Regions from separate parts of the Pseudomonas sp. SH10-3B genome, predicted to be linked through region 1. Evidence: predicted binding sites of a transcription regulator. Region 1 holds the regulator's gene; each other region holds the start of a gene.
The links. Region 1 encodes FliA, which starts transcription of late flagellar genes. Its sites were predicted from a motif close to CTAAAGTTTNNNNNNNNNNNGCCGNTAA; they were not measured.

Region 1 (4,954 bases):
ATGCCCTTGCCGTCATCGGTAATCGACAGCAGGATGTGGTCGCCTTCCTGTTCCGCCGCCAGGATTACCTTGCCGCCACGGGACTTGCCAGAGGCTTCACGTTCTTCCGGGGTTTCGACACCGTGGTCGACAGCGTTGCGCACCAAGTGGACCAGCGGGTCGGCCAGGGCCTCGACAAGGTTTTTGTCGAGGTCGGTTTCTTCACCCACCAGTTCCAGGTTGATCTCTTTCTTCAATTGGCGCGCGAGGTCGCGAACCAGGCGCGGGAAGCGGCCGAAGACTTTCTTGATCGGCTGCATCCGCGTTTTCATCACCGCGGTTTGCAGGTCGGCGGTGACCACGTCGAGGTTCGACACGGCCTTTTGCATGGCTTCATCGCCACTGCTCAAGCCCAGGCGCACCAGGCGGTTACGCACCAATACCAGCTCGCCGACCATGTTCATGATGTCGTCCAGCCGCGCGGTATCGACCCGTACGGTGGTTTCGGCTTCACTGGCCGGTTTTTCCGCGACCGGTGCCGCAGCGGCACGTGCCGGAGCCGGGGCAGCAGCGGGCGCAGGCGAAGGCTTGGCGGCCGGCGCGGCAGCTTTGGCAGCGGGTTTGGCCGCAACCGGTGCCGCCGTGGCCACGGCAGCAGCCGGGGCGACTTCGGTGAACTTGCCTTTGCCGTGCAAGTCGTCCAGCAGCGCTTCGAATTCGTGATCGGAGATCAACCCATCGTCCGCAGGCTTGGCAGTGGCAGCGGGTGCTGCGGCCGTAGCGGCGACTTCCGGCAAGGCGTCGGCCGCAAAGGTGCCCTTGCCATGCAACTGGTCGAGCAAGGCTTCGAATTCGTCGTCAGTGATGTCGGTGCTGGCAGGCGCGACAGGCGCATCCACCGCAGCTGGGACAGCACCGGCAGGCGCCACGGCGTCGGCCGCGAACTGACCTTTGCCGTGCAACTGGTCGAGCAAAGACTCGAACTCAGCGTCGGTAATGTCTTCGCTGCTCGGCGCGACAGCCGGGGCAACGGCGGCCGGAGCTTCGGCCTCGGCCTTGACGGCACTGAGGGAGTTGAGCAGTTGTTCGAACTCACTGTCCGTCACATCTGCTTCAGGCTCCGCCACCGGTTCCGGTGCGGCTTCGACCACCGGCGCTGCCGTGGTGTCGGCCGGCTCTGCATAGCGCGCCAGGGCGGCCAGCAGTTCCGGCGTGGCTGCGGTGATCGGGGCACGCTCGCGAACTTCGCTGAACATGCCGTTGACCGCATCCAGTGCTTCGAGAATCACGTCCATCAACTCCGAATCAACGTGACGCTCACCCTTGCGCAGGATGTCGAACACGTTCTCGGCGATGTGGCAGCACTCCACCAGCTCATGGAGCTGGAGGAAGCCGGCGCCCCCTTTTACAGTATGAAAACCGCGAAAAATTGCATTGAGCAGGTTCGCATCATCCGGGCGGCTTTCCAGCTCGACCAGTTGTTCGGACAGTTGCTCTAAAATTTCGCCGGCCTCTACAAGGAAATCCTGAAGGATCTCTTCATCGGCGCCGAAGCTCATGTGGGTGCTCCTTAGAAGCCTAAACTGGATAACAGGTCATCTACGTCATCCTGACCTGACACAACGTCTTCACGTTTATCGGCATGAATCTGCGGACCTTCACCCTTGGCGAGATGTTTTTGTGGATCTTTTTCAGAGAGGATCGCTTCGCGGTCATGTTCGATGCCGGCAAAACGGTCGACCTGGCCGGCCATGAGCACCAATTTGAGCAGGTTGCTTTCCACTTCGGTGACCAACTGGGTCACACGCTTGATCACCTGACCAGTCAGGTCCTGGTAATCCTGGGCGAGCAGAATGTCATTGAGGTTGCTGGCAACCGTGCGGTTTTCCTGCTCGCTGCGTGACAGGAACCCTTCGACTCGACGGGCCAGCTCACGAAACTCTTCTGCACCGACTTCACGGCGCATGAAGCGGCCCCAGTCGTTGCTCAGGGCGTGGGCCTCAGTGGCCATGCCGTTAACCAGGGGCGTGGCGTTTTCCACCAGGTCCATGGTGCGGTTGGCCGCCGCCTCGGTCAGCCTGACCACATAGGACAGGCGTTCGGTGGCATCGGTGATCTGCGAAATCTCTTCGGCCTGGGGCATGTGCGGATCAATCTGGAAATTGACGATCGCACTGTGCAGCTCGCGTGTGAGCTTGCCCACTTCCTGGTACAGGCCGCGGTCACGGGTCTGGTTGAGCTCATGGATCAACTGCACCGCGTCGCCGAAATGGCCTTTTTCAAGGCTGTCGACCAACTGGTGAGCATGCTTTTTCAGGGTCGACTCAAAGTCGCCCAGTGACGTTTCTTTATGCTCCATAGCTCCCCCGCGATGGCATTAGCCGTGGATGCGTTCGAAGATCTTTTCGATCTTCTCTTTCAAGGCCTGTGCAGTGAATGGCTTGACCACGTAACCGTTGACCCCGGCTTGGGCGGCTTCGATGATCTGTTCACGCTTGGCCTCGGCGGTCACCATCAACACGGGAAGGCTGCGCAGTTTTTCGTCGGCACGCACGTGGCGCAACAAGTCGATACCGGTCATGCCCGGCATGTTCCAGTCCGTTACCAGAAAGTCGATGCTCCCGCTGTTGAGGATCGGAATCGCCGTCAGGCCATCATCCGCCTCGACCGTGTTTGTGAACCCCAGGTCACGCAACAGGTTTTTTATGATCCGCCGCATCGTTGAGAAGTCATCAACGATGAGGATTTTCATGTTCTTGTCCAATTCGACCTCCAAGCAGTCTTAAACGCGCCCAGCACCTGGACGCGCCATTTCAATCAACAGGCATTACACAACAAGGACTGCCGGGGGCACCACGGGTCGAACCCGCGAAGGCCAATCACCTTCGCGGTATCGCTTTGCAATGCTCCCCACACTGCCTGTCAGCGCGCTCGCCACTCTCCCAAACGCCCCCGCAAGCGGGCCGCGCACTGGCTGTGCAACTGGCTGACACGCGATTCGCTGACCCCCAGGACCTCACCGATTTCCTTGAGGTTCAGCTCTTCGTCGTAGTACAGCGCCAACACCAACCGCTCGCGCTCCGGCAGGTTGGCAATGGCGTCCGCCAACGCCCCCTGGAAACGTTCGTCTTCCAGGTCACGCGACGGCTCCATATGCGCGCTCGCGCCGTCCTCGTGCAGCCCTTCGTGCTCGCCGTCCTGCAACAGGTCGTCGAAACTGAACAGGCGGCTGCCCAAGGTATCGTTCAAAATCCCGTAATAATCGTCGAGACTCAATTGGAGTTCGGCCGCAACTTCGTGATCTTTAGCGTCGCGACCGGTTTTTGCTTCAATTGCCCGAATTGCGTCACTGACCATGCGCGTATTGCGGTGCACCGAGCGTGGCGCCCAGTCACCCTTGCGCACTTCGTCCAGCATCGCGCCACGGATACGGATACCCGCATAGGTCTCGAAACTTGCACCCTTGCTTGCGTCGTACTTGGTCGACACTTCGAGCAGGCCGATCATGCCCGCCTGGATCAGGTCTTCGACCTGGACACTGGCGGGCAGGCGTGCCAGCAGGTGATAGGCGATCCGCTTGACCAGCGGCGCATAGCGCTCGATCAACTCGCCTTGACTGTCACGGGCAGACTTCTTGTACGCGTTATAGCCGTTCGCTGTCATAGCACCGGTCCTGCACTCGTCTGATGCACCAATCGCTCGACGAAAAACTCCAGATGCCCCCGAGGGTTGGCAGGCAACGGCCAGGTATCGACCTTCTGGGCAATAGCCTTGAACGCCAATGCGCATTTGGAGCGAGGGAACGCTTCGTAGACTGCACGCTGCTTTTGCACAGCCTTGCGCACACACTCGTCGTAGGGAACTGCGCCGACGTATTGTAAGGCCACATCGAGAAAGCGATCCGTGACCTTGGTCAACTTGGCGAACAGGTTGCGACCTTCCTGCGGGCTCTGGGCCATGTTGGCCAGGACGCGGAAGCGGTTCATGCCGTAGTCGCGGTTAAGCAGTTTGATCAGGGCGTAGGCGTCGGTGATCGAGGTGGGTTCATCGCAGACCACCAGCAAGACTTCCTGCGCCGCGCGCACGAAGCTGACCACGGACTCGCCGATCCCGGCGGCGGTGTCGATCACCAGCACGTCGAGGTTGTCGCCGATATCACTGAATGCCTGGATCAGGCCGGCATGCTGAGCCGGACTCAGGTGCACCATGCTCTGGGTGCCGGAGGCGGCCGGCACGATGCGGATCCCGCCAGGGCCCTGGAGCAGCACATCGCGCAGCTCACAGCGCCCCTCGATCACATCGGCAAGGGTGTGTTTGGGCGTCAGCCCCAGCAGAACGTCGACGTTCGCCAGCCCCAGGTCAGCATCCAGCAGCATGACGCGACGGCCAAGCTCTGCCAGGGCCAGGGACAAATTCACTGACACGTTAGTTTTTCCGACGCCACCTTTGCCGCCGGTCACCGCGATCACCTGTACGGGATGCATGCTGCCCATTTTATTTCTTTACCTTGTCTTGCTTAGACGCAGGCTACATGGCTTGGCCGCGTGAATCGCTTGCAGACCATCGATGTAGGTACATTTCACGGTGTTCATCGCGCCTCAACCCACCCGCTTTGCCGGGTTGTGGTAAAGGTCGGCGAACATATCGGCCATCGCTTCCTCGCTAGGCTCTTCTTGCATTTGCACGCTCACGGCGCGGCTGACCAACTGATGACGGCGCGGCAGATGCAAATCATCCGGGATCCGCGGCCCGTCGGTCAGGTAAGCAACCGGTAGTTCATGGCTGATAGCCAGGCTCAACACTTCGCCCAGGCTGGCGGTTTCATCCAGTTTGGTCAGGATGCAACCGGCCAGACCGCAACGCTTGTAGCTATGGTACGCAGCGGTAAGAACCTGTTTCTGGCTGGTGGTTGCAAGCACCAGGTAATTTTTTGACTTGATGCCGCGCCCGGCCAGGCTTTCCAGCTGCATGCGCA
Region 2 (4,954 bases), on a different contig from region 1:
CCCGACACAGCCTTCCCGTTCGTGCTCAACACCGGCCGTTTGCAGCACCAGTGGCACACCCTGACCAAGACCGGCAAGGTCGCCACACTGAACAAACTCAACCCCGGCCCCTTCGTCGAACTGCACCCTGAAGACGCCGCCAGCCTCGGCATCAAGGACAAGGACCGCGTGGAGGTGCGCTCCCAGCGCGGACGAGCCGTGCTGCCTGCAGTGGTCACCGACCGCGTGCGCCCGGGCAATTGTTTTGCGCCCTTCCACTGGAACGATGTGTTTGGCGAACACCTGGCGATCAACGCGGTGACCAACGACGCGGTCGATCCGATTTCCCTGCAGCCCGAGTTCAAGTTCTGTGCCGTGGCCTTGGCCCGAGTCGAGTTGATCGATCATCAGTTTCTCGATAGGCCGGCCACCAATGACCGTTCCCCCTTAGCAGAGGACCTCGCCATGTCGCGCCTCGACGCCTTCGCCGATATTGCCGGCATCCGCAACGTGCCGGCCCCCTCATTGAGCGACAGCGAACGCACTTACCTCGCAGGTTTCCTCAGCGGCCTGCGCTCCGACGCCGGGCGCCAGGCAGCCGGTGTGCCGGTGATGCCAAGCCATGCGCCGCTGGCCAAGGACACCCGCCTGTGGCTGGACGGTTTGCTCGGCGGGCTGTTCAGCCGTGCAGAAGCCAGCGCCGTTACAGCACCGCCCTCCCCGGCCGTCACCCTGTTATGGGCCTCGCAGACCGGTAACGCCGAAGCCCTCGCCGAGCGATTCGCCAAGCGCTTGCGCGACGCGGGCATCAGCGTGGAGCTCAGCGCGATGGCGGATTTCCCGGCGAGCAAACTGGCGAGCACACAAAACCTCGCGCTGATCAGCAGCACCTTCGGCGACGGCGACCCGCCCGACAACGGCGAAGGCTTCTGGCACAGCCTCAGCACCGTCGAGATCCGCCTGGAGTCGCTGCGCTTTGCGGTGCTGGCCTTGGGTGATCCGAATTACGACCAGTTCTGCAAGCACGGCCAGCGACTCGACCAGCGCTTGCTGGAGTTGGGCGCCACCCGCCTGCTTGAACGCGTCGACTGCGACACCGAATTCGAAGAACGCGCCGATGCGTGGCTGGCCCGGTTCCAACAGACCCTCCACCCGGCAAAGCCCGTAGCCCCGGTAACGCCCGCCACACCGGCAGGCAAAACCAAACTGCATGGCTCACGACTGCTGCTCAACCGGCACCTGAACCCACAGAGCGCCCACAAGGAAACCCGCCAGTTCGCCCTGGACCTGACCGATTCCGGGCTGAGCTATGAAGCCGGTGATGCCCTGGGCGTCATGCCACGCAACTGCCCGGAACTGGTCAGCGAACTGCTCGACCTGACGCGTCTGGATCCGGCTGCCTGCGTGAACATCGACACCTTCGGCGATGTACCGCTGCACCAGGCGCTGACCCAGCGTTTCGAAATTGCCCGGCCCAGCAGCGACACCTTGGCCTTTATTGCCGAGCGCAGCACCAACCCAGGCCTCAAGCAACTGCTGAACCCTGAGCGCAAAGCCGAATTGCAAGGCTGGCTGTGGGGCCGACAACTGGTGGATGTGCTGCACGAATACCCCATCGATTGCTCGGCGGACGAACTGCTCGGCACCCTCAAGCGCCTGCAACCGCGTTTGTATTCAATCGCCTCCAGCGCCAAAGCCTACCCGCAGGAAGTGCACCTCACCGTGGCCGCCGTGCGCTATGGCAAGCGCAAGGGCGTGTCCTCGACCTTCCTCGCCGACCGCGCCGCAGACAGCGAGGTGCCGTTGTTCGTGCAGCCGTCCAAACACTTCCGCACACCGGCCAACGGCGACGTGCCGATGATCATGATCGGCCCCGGCACCGGTGTGGCGCCGTTCCGCGCGTTTTTGCAGGAACGTCGGTCCCAAGGGCATCAGGGCCGCAACTGGCTGTTCTTTGGCGAGCAACACGCGGCCAGCGACTTTTACTACCAGGACGAACTGCAAGGCATGCAGCACGACGGCTTGCTCACTCACCTGAGCCTGGCGTTCTCCCGCGACCAGGCGCAGAAGGTCTACGTGCAGGACCGCATCCACGAACACGGCGCCGAGCTGTGGCGCTGGCTGCAGGACGGCGCGCAGCTGTATATCTGCGGGGATGCCAGCCACATGGCCAAAGACGTCGACCAGGCTCTGCGCCAGGTCGCGCAAACCCACGGCAGGCTTGGTGTTGAGGGCGCCGTGGAGTACTGGCGCCAGTTGAGCGAACAGAAGCGCTATCTGCGTGATGTCTACTGATTGGATACAGAACAATAAGCACTTTGTATTGTGTACAAAAAACCCTAAAGATTTACCGGCATCGGGCCGAAACAGCGGTGATAGCAAATCGCCGCGCTCTTTTTCCGGAGCGAGACGGTTTGACCGCCCCCTACGCTGATGGTCGTCTCGATGAAAATAAAAAATAAGCTGGTGCTGGCTTTTGTCTCGGTCGCGTTTATCCCGGTAAGCCTGGTGGCGGTCATCTCCGTGATGAACACACGGACCCAGGCCGTTGACCAGTTTATTGATGGCAGCACCCGGGAAATCCGCCAGATCGATGGCAATATCCGCCAGTTCTTCGACGGTACGCAGCAGAACGTCGATCAAATGGCCATGGATCCTGTGTACTCCTCCGTGGAAACGCTGAAGAACTACCAGCCCGCCGACGCCGCCAGTCAGCCGATGCCAGCAGCGGCACAAGCGGTCATCGAGCGCTTTGCGCGCTTCGGCGCCACGCACCCGGCAGCCGCCATCCTCTCCATCGGCCTGGAAGACGGCACTTACGTCAAATGGCCGGATGATCCGCAACTGGCCAAGTACGACCCACGCGCGCGCCCTTGGTACAAGGCCGCCATGGCCAGCCCCGGCAAGACCGTGCGCACGCCGGCTTACTACTACGACAAAGACGACGTGGCGCTGGTCGGCACTGCCCGGGCATTGCTGGATAGCGCCGGCAAAGCCAAGGGCGTGTTCGTGGTCAGCGTGTCGCTGAAGAACCTCACCGAACTGGTCAAGAGCATCAAGCTCGGCGAAAGCGGTTACGTGATGCTGATCGAAGACGGCGTGGTGCTGGTCGACCCGCGCGACGCCGCCCACAGCTTCAAGCCGCTCAAGGACCTGGGTGCCGCCTACGCACACTTGGCCGAGACCCAAGGGTCTACCGAAGTGGAAATCAACGGCGTGCGCTACATGGCCAACGTGTGGACGTCCCCCGGCCTGGGCTGGCGCTATATCGGCCTGATTGAACACCGCGAAGTCATGGCCGAAGCCACACGCATGACCTACCTCACCGCCGTCATCGTCGGCGTGCTGGTGCTGATCTTCGGCGTGCTCGCGGCGGCGTTTTCCAAAGTAATCGTCAAGCCTATCGGCCAGGTCAGTACCGGTTTGCAGTCGATTGCCGAGGGTGAAGGCGACCTGCGCCACGAACTGCAGGTGCAGGGCAAGGATGAAACCGCCGAACTGGCCGGCTGGTTCAACAAGTTCCTCGCCGCCATCCGCCAATTGATCCAGCACATCGGCGCGGCGTCGGCCAATTTGCACAACGCGTCCAAGGTCAACAGTGAAGTGGCGCACAACATGAATGAAGCCGCCGGCCGTCAACGCGAGGCGGTGGAACTGGTGTCCACCGCGTTCAATGAAATGGTCGCCACCGCCAACGAAGTCGCGCGCTCCTGCAGCAGTGCGGCGGATTCGGCGGAGAACGGCCATCGCCGCGTGGCCGAGGGCAAGCAACAGATCGAAGTCACCACCGATAACGTCAATCGCCTGGGCCGCCGCTTGACCGAGTCGTCCGACGCCATGGTCGAACTCGAAGCCGGCAGTCGCAGCATCAACCAGATCATCGGCACCATCCGCGCGATTGCCGAACAGACCAACCTGCTGGCGCTCAATGCCGCCATCGAGGCCGCCCGTGCCGGTGACCAGGGTCGTGGCTTTGCCGTGGTCGCCGACGAAGTGCGCGCGTTGGCCAAGCGCACCTCCGACTCCACCGGCGAGATCGAGCACCTGCTCGGCACCCTGGAAAACAAGACCCAGGAAGTCACGCAAAAGATGGGCAGTTGCCTGGACCTGTCACGAGCCAGCGTGTCGTCCATCGAAAGCGCGCGTGACAGCTTTGAAGGCATCCAGTTGTCGGTCAACGAAATCCGCGACCAGAACCTGCAAATCTCCGCCGCCGCCGAGGAACAACACAGCGTGGCCGAGGAGATCAACCGGCATATCCAACAGATCTACGACGAAGCGCGACTGGTGGAAAGCCTGGCCAACTCGGCGCAGGACGACTCGGGGCGCTTGGCGAATCTGTCGGATGAGTTGAATGGCTTGGTGGGGCGCTTCAAGTCCTGATGATTGTCGCCATCTGGTAGGCATGGGTATCTACGCAACTTTTCAGCCCCTGACAAATCCCCCTGTGGCGAGCGGGCTTGGCGAATCGTCGCACCGCCCGCGTTGGGCTGCGAAGCAGCCCCAAAACCAGCCGCTACAGAGTGTCTGCTACAGCACGTTCTTCTTTACTGGGGCTGCTACGCAGTGCCTGCGGGTGAAGCCATCCAATCCAGAAAAGCTCGAAGCCGCGTGATGAAGTTTTCCATCGTGGCGCCAGGGTTCTTGGCCTCAAAGAGAAAGAACGCAATGTGAGTGACCCGCTGCGGATACCCCCGGACGAACATCGCCACATGCTCTTCAAGGGTGTGCGGCCATGTCGACGCCTCTTCCGAGCGCAGTACATGAGTGGACCTGATCAGCTTGCGTGAAGCCTCGCGCTGCAAGCGAAGCCGCTGCGTCTCGGTATCGGCGCACGCGATGCGCGTGAGGTAGGTGCTCAATACGATATGGAAATCGCCATTCACCGCCAGCGCGATGTCACGGGACGGCCGAAACCGTTCGAAATGCACTGACAGATCTTCGCCAGCAATGACTGGTATTCACGCTGCACGGG
Region 3 (4,954 bases), on a different contig from region 1:
TGAAGGCCTGCTCAAGTCCGGCGCGGTGATGCCTTTCGACAAGCTCAACGCCGCTGCCGTGGCCAAGCACGCCGGTGCCACGATCAACGACACCGAACTGGACCACAACAACAGCGGCGTACTGGTCTACGAAGTCGATCTGACCGACACCGCCGGCAAGAAGTTTGAAGTCAAACTCGACGCCAAAACTGGCGCCGTACTGGAAGACAAACTCGACACCTGAGTGACCCCCGTCACCTGAAACCGCGCCACCTCCGGGTGGCGCGGTTTTTTTATGCGCGCTCGCTCACCACGCATAGGAAAAAACTTAATTTACCGAATGAAATTACACCTATATCACACAAGGTCGCTAAAATCCCAGGCACTGAACTGAGCCTCCCTCCCGCTCACCACTTGCCGAGACTGCTGCATGGGGCAAAAAGCCGCCGACATCGCCACTATTGGCCGAATCAGTGCCGTACCCGCGATGCTCCAAGTCATCAGCGACATGACCGGCCTGCGCTTCGCCGCGGTGGCGCGGGTGACCGACGACACCTGGACCGCCTGTGCCGTGCTCGACCAACTGGACTTCGGCCTCGGCGTCGGTGGCGAGCTGGACCTGACCACCACGATCTGCCACGAGATTCGCGGTTCCCATGTGTCCGTGGTGATCGACAAGGCCAGCGAAGACCCGCTCTACCACGACCACCACACGCCGCGCCTGTATCACTTCGAAAGCTATATTTCGGTGCCGGTGTTCCGCACCGACGGGCGCTTTTTCGGCACGATCTGCGCCTTGGACCCCAACCCCGCCGTGCTGCGCAGCAGTACGATCCAGTCGACCATGGAGTCGTTCGCCCGCGTGCTGTCGTTGCAGATCGAAGCCGAAGAAGCCGCGCAGCACACCCAGGCGCAATTGCAGGAAGAACGCGGCACCGCCGAACTGCGCGAGCAATTTATCGCCGTGCTCGGCCATGACCTGCGCAACCCGCTGTTTGCAATTAACGTCGCTGCCGAACGGCTGCTGCGCAAGCACCCGGACCCGGCCACCGACACCCTCGTGCGGCATATCCTCACCAGCGGCCGGCGCGCTGCGCAGTTGGTGGAAGACGTGCTGGATTTCGCCAGGGGCCGCATGGGCACCGGCATCCCGCTGAACATCGGCGATTGCCAGGGTTTGCAGGCGGCATTGCAGCATGTGGTGTCGGAGGTGCAGAGCGTGCATCCGCAGCGGGTCATCCGCGCAGATATCGGCGACCTGCAAGGGGTGCGTGGTGACCGTGACCGCCTGGCGCAGTTGCTCTCCAATCTGGTCGCCAATGCCATCCACCATGGCAACCATGACGGCCCCGTGGAGGTGCATGCGCAGGTCGAGCAAGACCGTTTCCATCTGTCGGTGAAAAACCCCGGACAGATCAACGCGCAAGCCCTGCCCCGTCTGTTCGAGCCTTACTCACGCCCGGCGACGAACACGCCCCAGGCCGGCCTGGGCCTGGGGTTGTATATCGTCAAGCAGATTGCCGAGGCCCATGGCGGTGAACTCAACGTGTCCACCAGCGCCGAGCACGGCACGGTGTTCACGTTCAGCCTGCCCACCGGCTGATCAGGCGCTCAAACGCGCGGTCACCTCATTCAACTCGCCGGACAAGCTACGCAGGTTGTGGCTCGCCGCTTCGGTGCGCTGCACATTGTCGAGGTTGGCCGTGGCCACGGTAGTGATCTGGGTGATATTGCGCGAAATATCCTCAGCCACCGACGTCTGTTCCTCGGCCGCCGTGGCGATCTGGCGGTTCATGTCGCGGATCGCTTCCACTGCCTGGGTGATGTGATCGAGCATGGCGCCGGCCTGGCTGACTTTTTCCACACTGTCATCGCTGCACGACTGGCCGCTGACGATCGCCTCGGCGGCATCGATCGCACCGGTCTGCACGGCATGGATAATCTGGTTGATCTCGATGATCGACGCCGCCGTGCGTTGCGCCAGGCTGCGGACTTCATCGGCGACCACCGCAAAACCGCGCCCCGCCTCGCCTGCACGGGCCGCCTCGATCGCGGCGTTCAGCGCCAGCAGGTTGGTTTGCTCGGCGATCCCGCGAATCACTTCCAACACTTTGCCGATACGCACGCTGTCGGTTTCCAGGCGCCGGATGATGGTGCCGGTGTTGAGAATTTCCGTGCGCATCTGGCCGATGGTGGCGATGGTGACCTTCATCACTTCACCGCCCTCGCGGGCCGACTGGTCAGCGTCATCGGCAGCGCGCGAGGCACTGGCGGCGTGACGGGCGACTTCCTGGGCGGTGGCCGACATTTCGGTCATGGCCGTGGCTACCTGGTCGGTGCGGTTGAATTGCTCGTGAGTGCCAGTGGCCATCAGCCCGGCAATCGAGTTCAACTCGCCGCTGGCGCTGACCAGATCGGTGGCGCTGCGTTGCAAGCGACTGAAGGTCTCGGCGAGGAAGTCGCGCAGGGTATTGGCGGCAGCCGCCAATTGGCCCAATTCATCCTGGCGCTTGCTGGTGACGCGCTGGGCAAAACGACCATGGCTCAGTTGGGTGACATAGTCGATCAGGCCACGGATCGGCAGAATCAGGTTGCGGTTGATCAGCCACAGGCTGAACAGGCCGATCAAGGCACCCGATAGCAGCATGATTGCCAGGCCCACCAACACCGTGCGCTCAGCATAGGCGCTGATGGCCAGTGACTTTTGTGCGCCTTGTTCGCGCAGGTCGCTGACGAGAGCGCTCATCTGCTCGCTGGCGGCGCGGTCCACCCCCTTCACGGCCGTGTCGCCCGCCGTAGGATCTGCACCCGCCGCCACGTAGGCATCACGCCCGCGCTGGTAAGCGACACCCAGTTGCTGGTGTTCCTGACGCAAGGTTTCGATGCGTTGGCTCAAGGTTGCGTCGCTGCGGGTCTGGCTGACCAAGCGCGTGAGGATGCCTTGGACATCACGTTGGCGGTCCTGGAACTGGCCCCAGTATTTCTCCATGTCCTGAGGCTGTTTGCCGCGCAACAGCACGTTTTTCCATTCCTGGACCTGCACCTTGAATTGCAGGTTGGCTTCATCGATCAGTTGGGAGGTGAGCAACGGCCCTTCGAGCAAACTGCGGTAACTCTGCACACCGTTGGAGAGAAAGTTGAAACACGCCAGGGCGATCAACAGCATCGCCAGCAGGCTGCCACCGAGCAGTGACAGGATCTGTGCCCGCAGGGAGGTTCGCAAAACATTCATCGGGGGAAACCTCGAAACAGGGGAAAGGGTGCTAGCACGCCATGACTTCCCTGTCGTCAGAGGCACCACCCGTCCACAGCGGTGCTTATGGCCTGAATCGGCCGTGTTAGAGCCTTCTTGAGCGATTCCTGATGAGCGGTCAATAAAATGTCACTCAACAGAAACAAATTCAAAGCCGTCATAAAAATGTCAAATATCCCTGTAATGATTCGCCACGCGACCTGTGAAACGTCCTACAGGCCTTTTCTCTGCGAGCCTCCATGAACCACAGCATTGACCACAGCCACCAGGATTCCGATCTGTTTGGCTTGCTCTACGGTTTTCGTTTTCGCCCCGGTGAAAAGGGTGAACAGATTGATTCGGCCACCGCGCTCCAGGCCTTGCAGCAACCCGCCGATCCGGAAGAGTTCCTGTGGCTGCACCTGAACCTGGCGCACGCGGCGTGCGAGCGCTGGATGCAGGCAAACCTGGATTTGCCCGAAGAATTCTTCGAGGCCTTGCACGAAGGTTCACGCTCCACGCGTATCGAACACGTCGACTCCGCCTTGCTGGCGGTGGTCAACGACGTGGTGTTCAACTTCAGCAGCATGGTTTCGTCGGACATTTCCACGCTGTGGGTGTGCGCCCGCAGCCGGCTGTTGATCAGCGCACGCCTGCAACCCCTGCACTCGGTGGACAAGTTGCGCTCGTCGGTGAAGGCCGGCGAACGCTTTCGCTCACCGCTGGAACTGCTGGTGCACCTGCTGCGCGACCAGGGTGAAGTGCTGACGCAGATCGTGCGCAAGACCAGCATCAGCGTCGACCATATCGAAGACCAGTTGCTGTCCTCGCGCCTGTCCACCAACCGCGCGGAACTGGGTGCGGCGCGCCGGGTGCTGGTGCGCCTGCAACGCCTGCTCGCGCTGGAGCCGGGCTCGCTGCTGCGCCTGCTCAACCGCCCGCCGCAATGGCTGCAAAAAGAAGATGTGAAGGAGTTGCGCAAATCCACCGAGGAGTTTGCGCTGATCATCAACGACCTGACGGCGCTGGGCGAACGGATCAAGCTGCTGCAGGAAGAGATCGCCGCCAACCTCAACGAGCAAAGCAGCCGCACGCTGTTCACCCTTACCGTGGTGACGGTGTTGGCATTGCCGATCAACATCATCGCCGGTTTTTTCGGCATGAACGTGGGCGGTGTACCGCTTTCACAGGACCCGGAAGGATTCTGGATCCTGGTGGCGTTGGTTGCGACCTTCACGCTGATCGCCGGGCGCTGGGCGTTTCGCAAGTTTTCAAATTGACATGGGAAGAAGCTTGCCCCCGATAACCCGGCAGACAGCGCTGTTGTGGCGAGCGGGCTTGTCCCGCGTTGGGCTGCGAAGCAGCCCCAAAACCGGCCTCTACAGAGTGTCTGATACACCGCGTTCCTCTTGACAGGGGCTGCTACGCAGCCCAACGCGGGACAAGCCCGCTCGCCACAAGGAGATGTGCCTGGGTCTGAAAAGTTGTGTAGACCCTTGGTCTCCCCGGCGCTTTATAGACCAGTGGCAGATCCAATTACCTAAACAATGACTTGTGGCAGCATCGCTGTAACATTCTGCAACGAATATGAACGGCATCCTCCCCACACGGATGCCCCGGCATGGCCACCCCTTCCCTGACTGCCTCCACGCACTCATCCTCCGTCGATTCAAGACCGCGCCTGGACAAGAAACCCGGCCTGGTGACAGTGATCGTTTTCTTCGCCGTACTCGCCATGGGCCT
Region 4 (4,954 bases), on a different contig from region 1:
CCGCGACCCTGCTGCATGACGACGTGGTCGACATGTCCGGCATGCGCCGTGGCCGCGAGACCGCCAATGCGATGTGGGGCAATGCCCCGAGCGTGCTGGTAGGTGACTTCTTGTACTCGCGCTCGTTCGAAATGATGGTCGAGCTGGGCTCGATGCCGGTGATGAAGATTCTTTCCCAAGCCACGCGCATCATCGCTGAAGGCGAAGTGTTGCAGCTGTCTAAGGTCCGCGACGCCAGCACCACCGAAGAAACCTATATGGAAGTGATTCGCGGCAAAACCGCGATGCTCTTCGAAGCCTCTACCCACAGCGCCGCCGCGCTGTGTGGCGCGACCGCCGAACAGGCCGAAGCCCTGCGGACCTTCGGTGACCACCTGGGCGTGGCATTCCAGCTGGTAGACGACCTGCTCGACTACCGTGGCGACGCCGAGACCCTGGGCAAGAACGTCGGTGACGACCTGGCCGAGGGCAAACCGACCTTGCCGCTGATCTACACCATGCGCGAAGGCACACCGGAGCAGGCTGCCCTGGTGCGCAAGGCGATCCAGAAAGGCGGGATCGAAGACCTGGAAAGCATCCGTGAGGCTGTGGAGGCCTCGGGCTCCCTGGACTACACCGCTCAACTGGCGCGTGACTACGTGGCCCGTGCAATCAAGTGCCTGGAAGCCCTTCCAGCCAGCAAATACCGGGATGCCCTGGTTGAACTGAGTGAGTTTGCGGTCGCGCGTACTCACTAAAATACTTGCAGGCGCGGACTAATGTGGGATTACCCATCCAAGACCGCGCCCTGCCTTGGTCCAATTCCCTATATAATGTGCGACTTTTAGCCATCCTGACCTTTAAGGAGCTTTAGTGAGCACGTTGCCACCCTGCCCAAAATGCAATTCCGAATACACCTACGAAGACGGCGCCCAGCTGATCTGCCCGGAATGCGCCCATGAGTGGTCCGCCAATGGCGAGGCCGAAGTGGCCGGCGATGAAACCGTGAAGAAAGACTCTGTGGGCAACGTCCTGCAGGACGGCGACACCATCACCGTGATCAAAGACCTCAAGGTCAAGGGTACGTCCCTGGTCGTGAAGGTCGGCACCAAGGTCAAGAACATCCGCCTGTGCGACGGCGACCACGATATCGATTGCAAGATCGACGGTATTGGCCCGATGAAACTCAAGTCCGAGTTCGTGCGCAAAGTCTGAACCTGCTGTATCCATCCCGCGCCCGCGCGGGATGGCGTTTTGCCCTCCCCGTTGACCCCTCTCAATATCCACACAGAAAAACCAGGAAACTGCCAATAGGCACTTGCTATTCTACGAATAAGAATTATTCTCATTGAAACCCATCAAGGAGATTTAACCATGACTTATTTGATAGATGCCTGGCTCGACCGCCCACACCCTTACCTGCGCATCCTCCATCGGGAAACCGGCGAAGTCTGTGCGGTGCTGGAAGAAGAAGCGTTGAACGAGCTGCAGGACCAGGGTGACCTGGACGTCAATGGCCTGAGTTCCAGTGAACCCGGTGTACTGAAGGAAGTGGTGCGCAATCTGTTTCTGTTCTGCTACGCCCGAGCATTGCGCCCGGCGACGGAACTCAATGGCAAATTTCATCCATGAGAAAACCAGCAAAACGCTGTAGGAGCGAGTCTGCTCGCGAAGACCGCATAAACAACGCGCTCATCCAGGATGCCCGCGCCATCGTTGACGTTTTTCGCGAGCAAGCTCGCTCCTACAGGTAATCAAAAGCAGGTCTTACAGAACGTCGAGCAGCTCGACGTCAAACACCAGCACGCTGTGCGGCGGAATGCTGCCAACGCCTTGAGCGCCGTAAGCCAGTTCGCTCGGCACGTACAGGCGCCATTTGCTGCCGGCATTCATCAGTTGCAGGGCTTCGGTCCAGCCGGCGATCACGCCGCCAACCGGGAATTCTGCTGGCTGGCCACGCTCGTAGGAGCTGTCGAACACAGTGCCGTCGATCAGGGTGCCGTGGTAGTGGGTGCGGACCTGGTCTTCACGGGTCGGCTTGGCGCCGTCACCCGCAGTCAGCACTTCAAACTGCAGGCCGGAAGCCAGGGTGGTGATGCCATCACGCTTGGCGTTTTCAGCCAGGAACGCCAGGCCAGCACCAGCAGCCGCTTCAGCCTTGGCAGCCGCTTCGGCTTGCATGATTTCGCGAATGACCTTGAAGCTTGCAGCCATTTGCTCTTGATCAACACGGCTTGGTTTGCCGGCGAACGCGTCGGTCAGGCCAGCCAGGATCGCGTCCAGGCTCACACCCGGCGGTGGGTTGTCGCGCAGTTGGTCGCCCAACTGACGGCCGATACCGTAGCTGACGCGGGTTTCGTCGGTGGACAGATTAACTTCGGACATGAAGAGGCTCCGCTGTAGGGCAGCACTGAAAACATCGGTTTCCCGCACCGCCCAGAACTAAAAGGGCCAGCAGACTAGCACACAAGACCTGCCCGTGATGAGCCCTCCACGCTGGCGCGACACTGGGATCGCGACCCTTCGTCGCACGCGCAATAAAAGCACTTCAGATTCGTCCCTCGTCGCCGATACAGCGCTACACACTTTGGCTGGCTCAAATAACAACACCGTCCAGCAGACAGACATCACCTTTGCGGAGCATTAGATGAACAGCTGGTTCGGTAACATCAGCGTCAACCTCAAACTGGGCCTGGGCTTCGGCCTGGTGCTTGTCCTCACCTCGATCCTGGCCCTCACCGGCTGGACCAGCCTGGGCAGTCTGATCGACCGCAGCAACTGGATGAGCGACATCACCCAGCTCAACGCCTCACTGACCAAGCTGCGCATCGTGCGTCTGCAGTACATGCTCGCCAACGGTGATGAAGCCGTGGCGCAGAACGTGCAGACCAGCCTGGATGCCTTCACTGCCCAGCAACAGAAACTGCTGGACAGCTTCAAGAGCCCGGAAAACGTCAAGCTGCTCAACGAGCAGAAAGCCATCATCACGGCTTATCAGCAATCCCTGAACAAAATGCGTGAGGCTTACCGTAACGGTAATGCCTCTCGCCAAGTGATGGGCGACAAGGCCGACAGTGCCAACGCCCAAATCGAAGCGCTGGAAGCCAGCGTGAAGCAAATGCCCGACAGCTCGGAGCACCTTGCCCAGTTCCAGGCCGTAGCCGACGCCAAGATGCAGTTCCAGTTGGCCCGTTACGAAGTGCGCGGCTACACCGGCAACGTCAACCCGGACACCGAAGCCCGCGCTGCCGCACAAATCGAAAAAGCCGTCAGTGGCTTGAAAGACCTCAGCGCCGCCTTCGGCGCCAGCCAGCAAAGCGCATTGACTGCCCTGGAAACCGCCCTTGGCGCCTATCGCAGCGCTGTACAGAACTACAAGGCCGCCAACGCCAACATCGTGGCTGCCCGTGCCGAAATGACCACCCAAGGCGCGGATATCGTCACGATCAGTGACAAGCTGTACGACATCCAGCTGGACCGTCGCGACGCCGAAAGCGCCCAGGCCCGCAGCCTGCAGCTGATCAGCACGTTGCTGGCACTGCTGGTCGGCATCATCGCGGCACTGGTGATCACCCGCCAGATCACGCGTCCACTGCAGGAAACCCTGGCTGTGGTTGAACGCATTGCCTCCGGCGACCTGAGCCACAATATCCAGGTCACCCGTCGCGATGAGCTGGGCGTATTGCAACAAGGCATTCAGCGCATGGGCACGACCCTGCGTGAATTGATCAGCGGTATTCGCGACGGCGTGACCCAGATCGCCAGCGCTGCCGAAGAGTTGTCGGCCGTCACCGAGCAGACCAGCGCCGGTGTGAACAGCCAGAAGATCGAGACCGACCAGGTCGCCACGGCGATGCACGAAATGACCGCCACCGTGCAGGAAGTTGCACGCAACGCCGAGCAAGCCTCTCTGGCCGCCGCCGACGCTGACGGCCAAGCCCGCGCTGGCGACAAAGTGGTAGCCGAGGCCATCGCCCAGATCGAACGCCTGGCCGCCGAAGTGGCGCGTTCCACCGACGCCATGGCGCACCTGCAACAAGAGAGCAACAAGATCGGCAGCGTGATGGACGTGATCAAGGCGGTGGCCGAACAGACCAACTTGCTGGCCCTCAACGCAGCGATTGAAGCGGCACGTGCCGGTGAAGCCGGTCGCGGCTTTGCCGTGGTCGCCGACGAAGTGCGCGGCCTGGCCCAACGCACGCAAAAGTCCACCGAGGAAATCGAAGGCCTGGTCGCCGGTTTGCAGAACGGTACCCAGCAAGTTGCCAACGTGATGAACAACAGCCGCAGCCTCACCGACAGCAGTGTCGAACTGACGCGCAAGGCCGGTGTGTCACTGGAAAACATCACCCGCACGGTGTCGAACATCCAGTCGATGAACCAGCAGATCGCCGCCGCCGCCGAACAACAAAGCGCCGTGGCCGAAGAAATCAGCCGCAGCATTGTGAATGTGCGTGATGTGTCCGAGCAGACCGCCACCGCGAGCGATGAGACGGCAAAATCGAGCGTGGAACTGGCGCGTTTGGGTAGCCAGTTGCAGCAGATGGTCAGTCACTTCCGGGTTTAAGAAACCAAAAAGCCGCTTCGGTATTAACCGAAGCGGCTCCACTTCTCAGACCTTACAGGTCATCGAAGCTGTTCCGCAGGAATGTCCACACGTGATAAACACGTACGGCATTCACTACGAGGTTCCACGTACGTCGTGCAAACTTAGACATACTCGGCCCTCCGTGAGTTGGGCCTTACCTCCAGCACACTTACCGGAACACGTGAGCCTTTGGATGCGGGTCAACGCTTCCTGTGAGGCGGCCGGGCTTTGGTTCCTCCCGCATGAATCCTGCACGGATTACTAGCCCGTGGCGTTCGGTCCATAATTCCGCGCGCATACCCAGCCACCTACAAAACGACATACTTGGAACGGGGGTGATACTAATCAACATCCAGATCAAAGGTGTGACAGGCGACGATAAACCTG

Region 2: J1G35_RS18240 (methyl-accepting chemotaxis protein) is a predicted target of FliA. The motif match lies at 2,319-2,346, and genes of this name have one in related genera.
Region 3: J1G35_RS27160 (methyl-accepting chemotaxis protein) is a predicted target of FliA. The motif match lies at 3,306-3,333, and genes of this name have one in related genera.
Region 4: J1G35_RS17595 (methyl-accepting chemotaxis protein) is a predicted target of FliA. The motif match lies at 2,526-2,553, and genes of this name have one in related genera.

The regions. Positions count from the first base shown of each region.
Region 1 is NZ_JAFLXD010000016.1:2,783-7,736, forward strand. Features, by position in the region: gene J1G35_RS14175 (chemotaxis protein CheA) at 1-1,538, opposite strand, end outside; gene J1G35_RS14180 (protein phosphatase CheZ) at 1,550-2,338, opposite strand; gene J1G35_RS14185 (chemotaxis response regulator CheY) at 2,357-2,731, opposite strand; gene fliA (RNA polymerase sigma factor FliA) at 2,902-3,642, opposite strand; gene fleN (flagellar synthesis regulator FleN) at 3,639-4,472, opposite strand; gene flhF (flagellar biosynthesis protein FlhF) at 4,578-4,954, opposite strand, start outside.
Region 2 is NZ_JAFLXD010000024.1:11,625-16,578, forward strand. Features, by position in the region: gene J1G35_RS18235 (bifunctional nitrate reductase/sulfite reductase flavoprotein subunit alpha) at 1-2,274, shown strand, start outside; gene J1G35_RS18240 (methyl-accepting chemotaxis protein) at 2,425-4,362, shown strand; gene J1G35_RS18245 (hypothetical protein) at 4,539-4,910, opposite strand; gene J1G35_RS18250 (hypothetical protein) at 4,862-4,954, opposite strand, start outside.
Region 3 is NZ_JAFLXD010000054.1:31,342-36,295, forward strand. Features, by position in the region: gene J1G35_RS27150 (PepSY domain-containing protein) at 1-223, shown strand, start outside; gene J1G35_RS27155 (GAF domain-containing sensor histidine kinase) at 410-1,582, shown strand; gene J1G35_RS27160 (methyl-accepting chemotaxis protein) at 1,583-3,211, opposite strand; gene J1G35_RS27165 (transporter) at 3,472-4,491, shown strand; gene J1G35_RS27170 (inorganic phosphate transporter) at 4,833-4,954, shown strand, end outside.
Region 4 is NZ_JAFLXD010000022.1:62,087-67,040, forward strand. Features, by position in the region: gene J1G35_RS17575 (polyprenyl synthetase family protein) at 1-737, shown strand, start outside; gene J1G35_RS17580 (zinc ribbon domain-containing protein YjdM) at 853-1,194, shown strand; gene J1G35_RS17585 (hypothetical protein) at 1,354-1,611, shown strand; gene J1G35_RS17590 (FKBP-type peptidyl-prolyl cis-trans isomerase) at 1,747-2,364, opposite strand; gene J1G35_RS17595 (methyl-accepting chemotaxis protein) at 2,627-4,546, shown strand.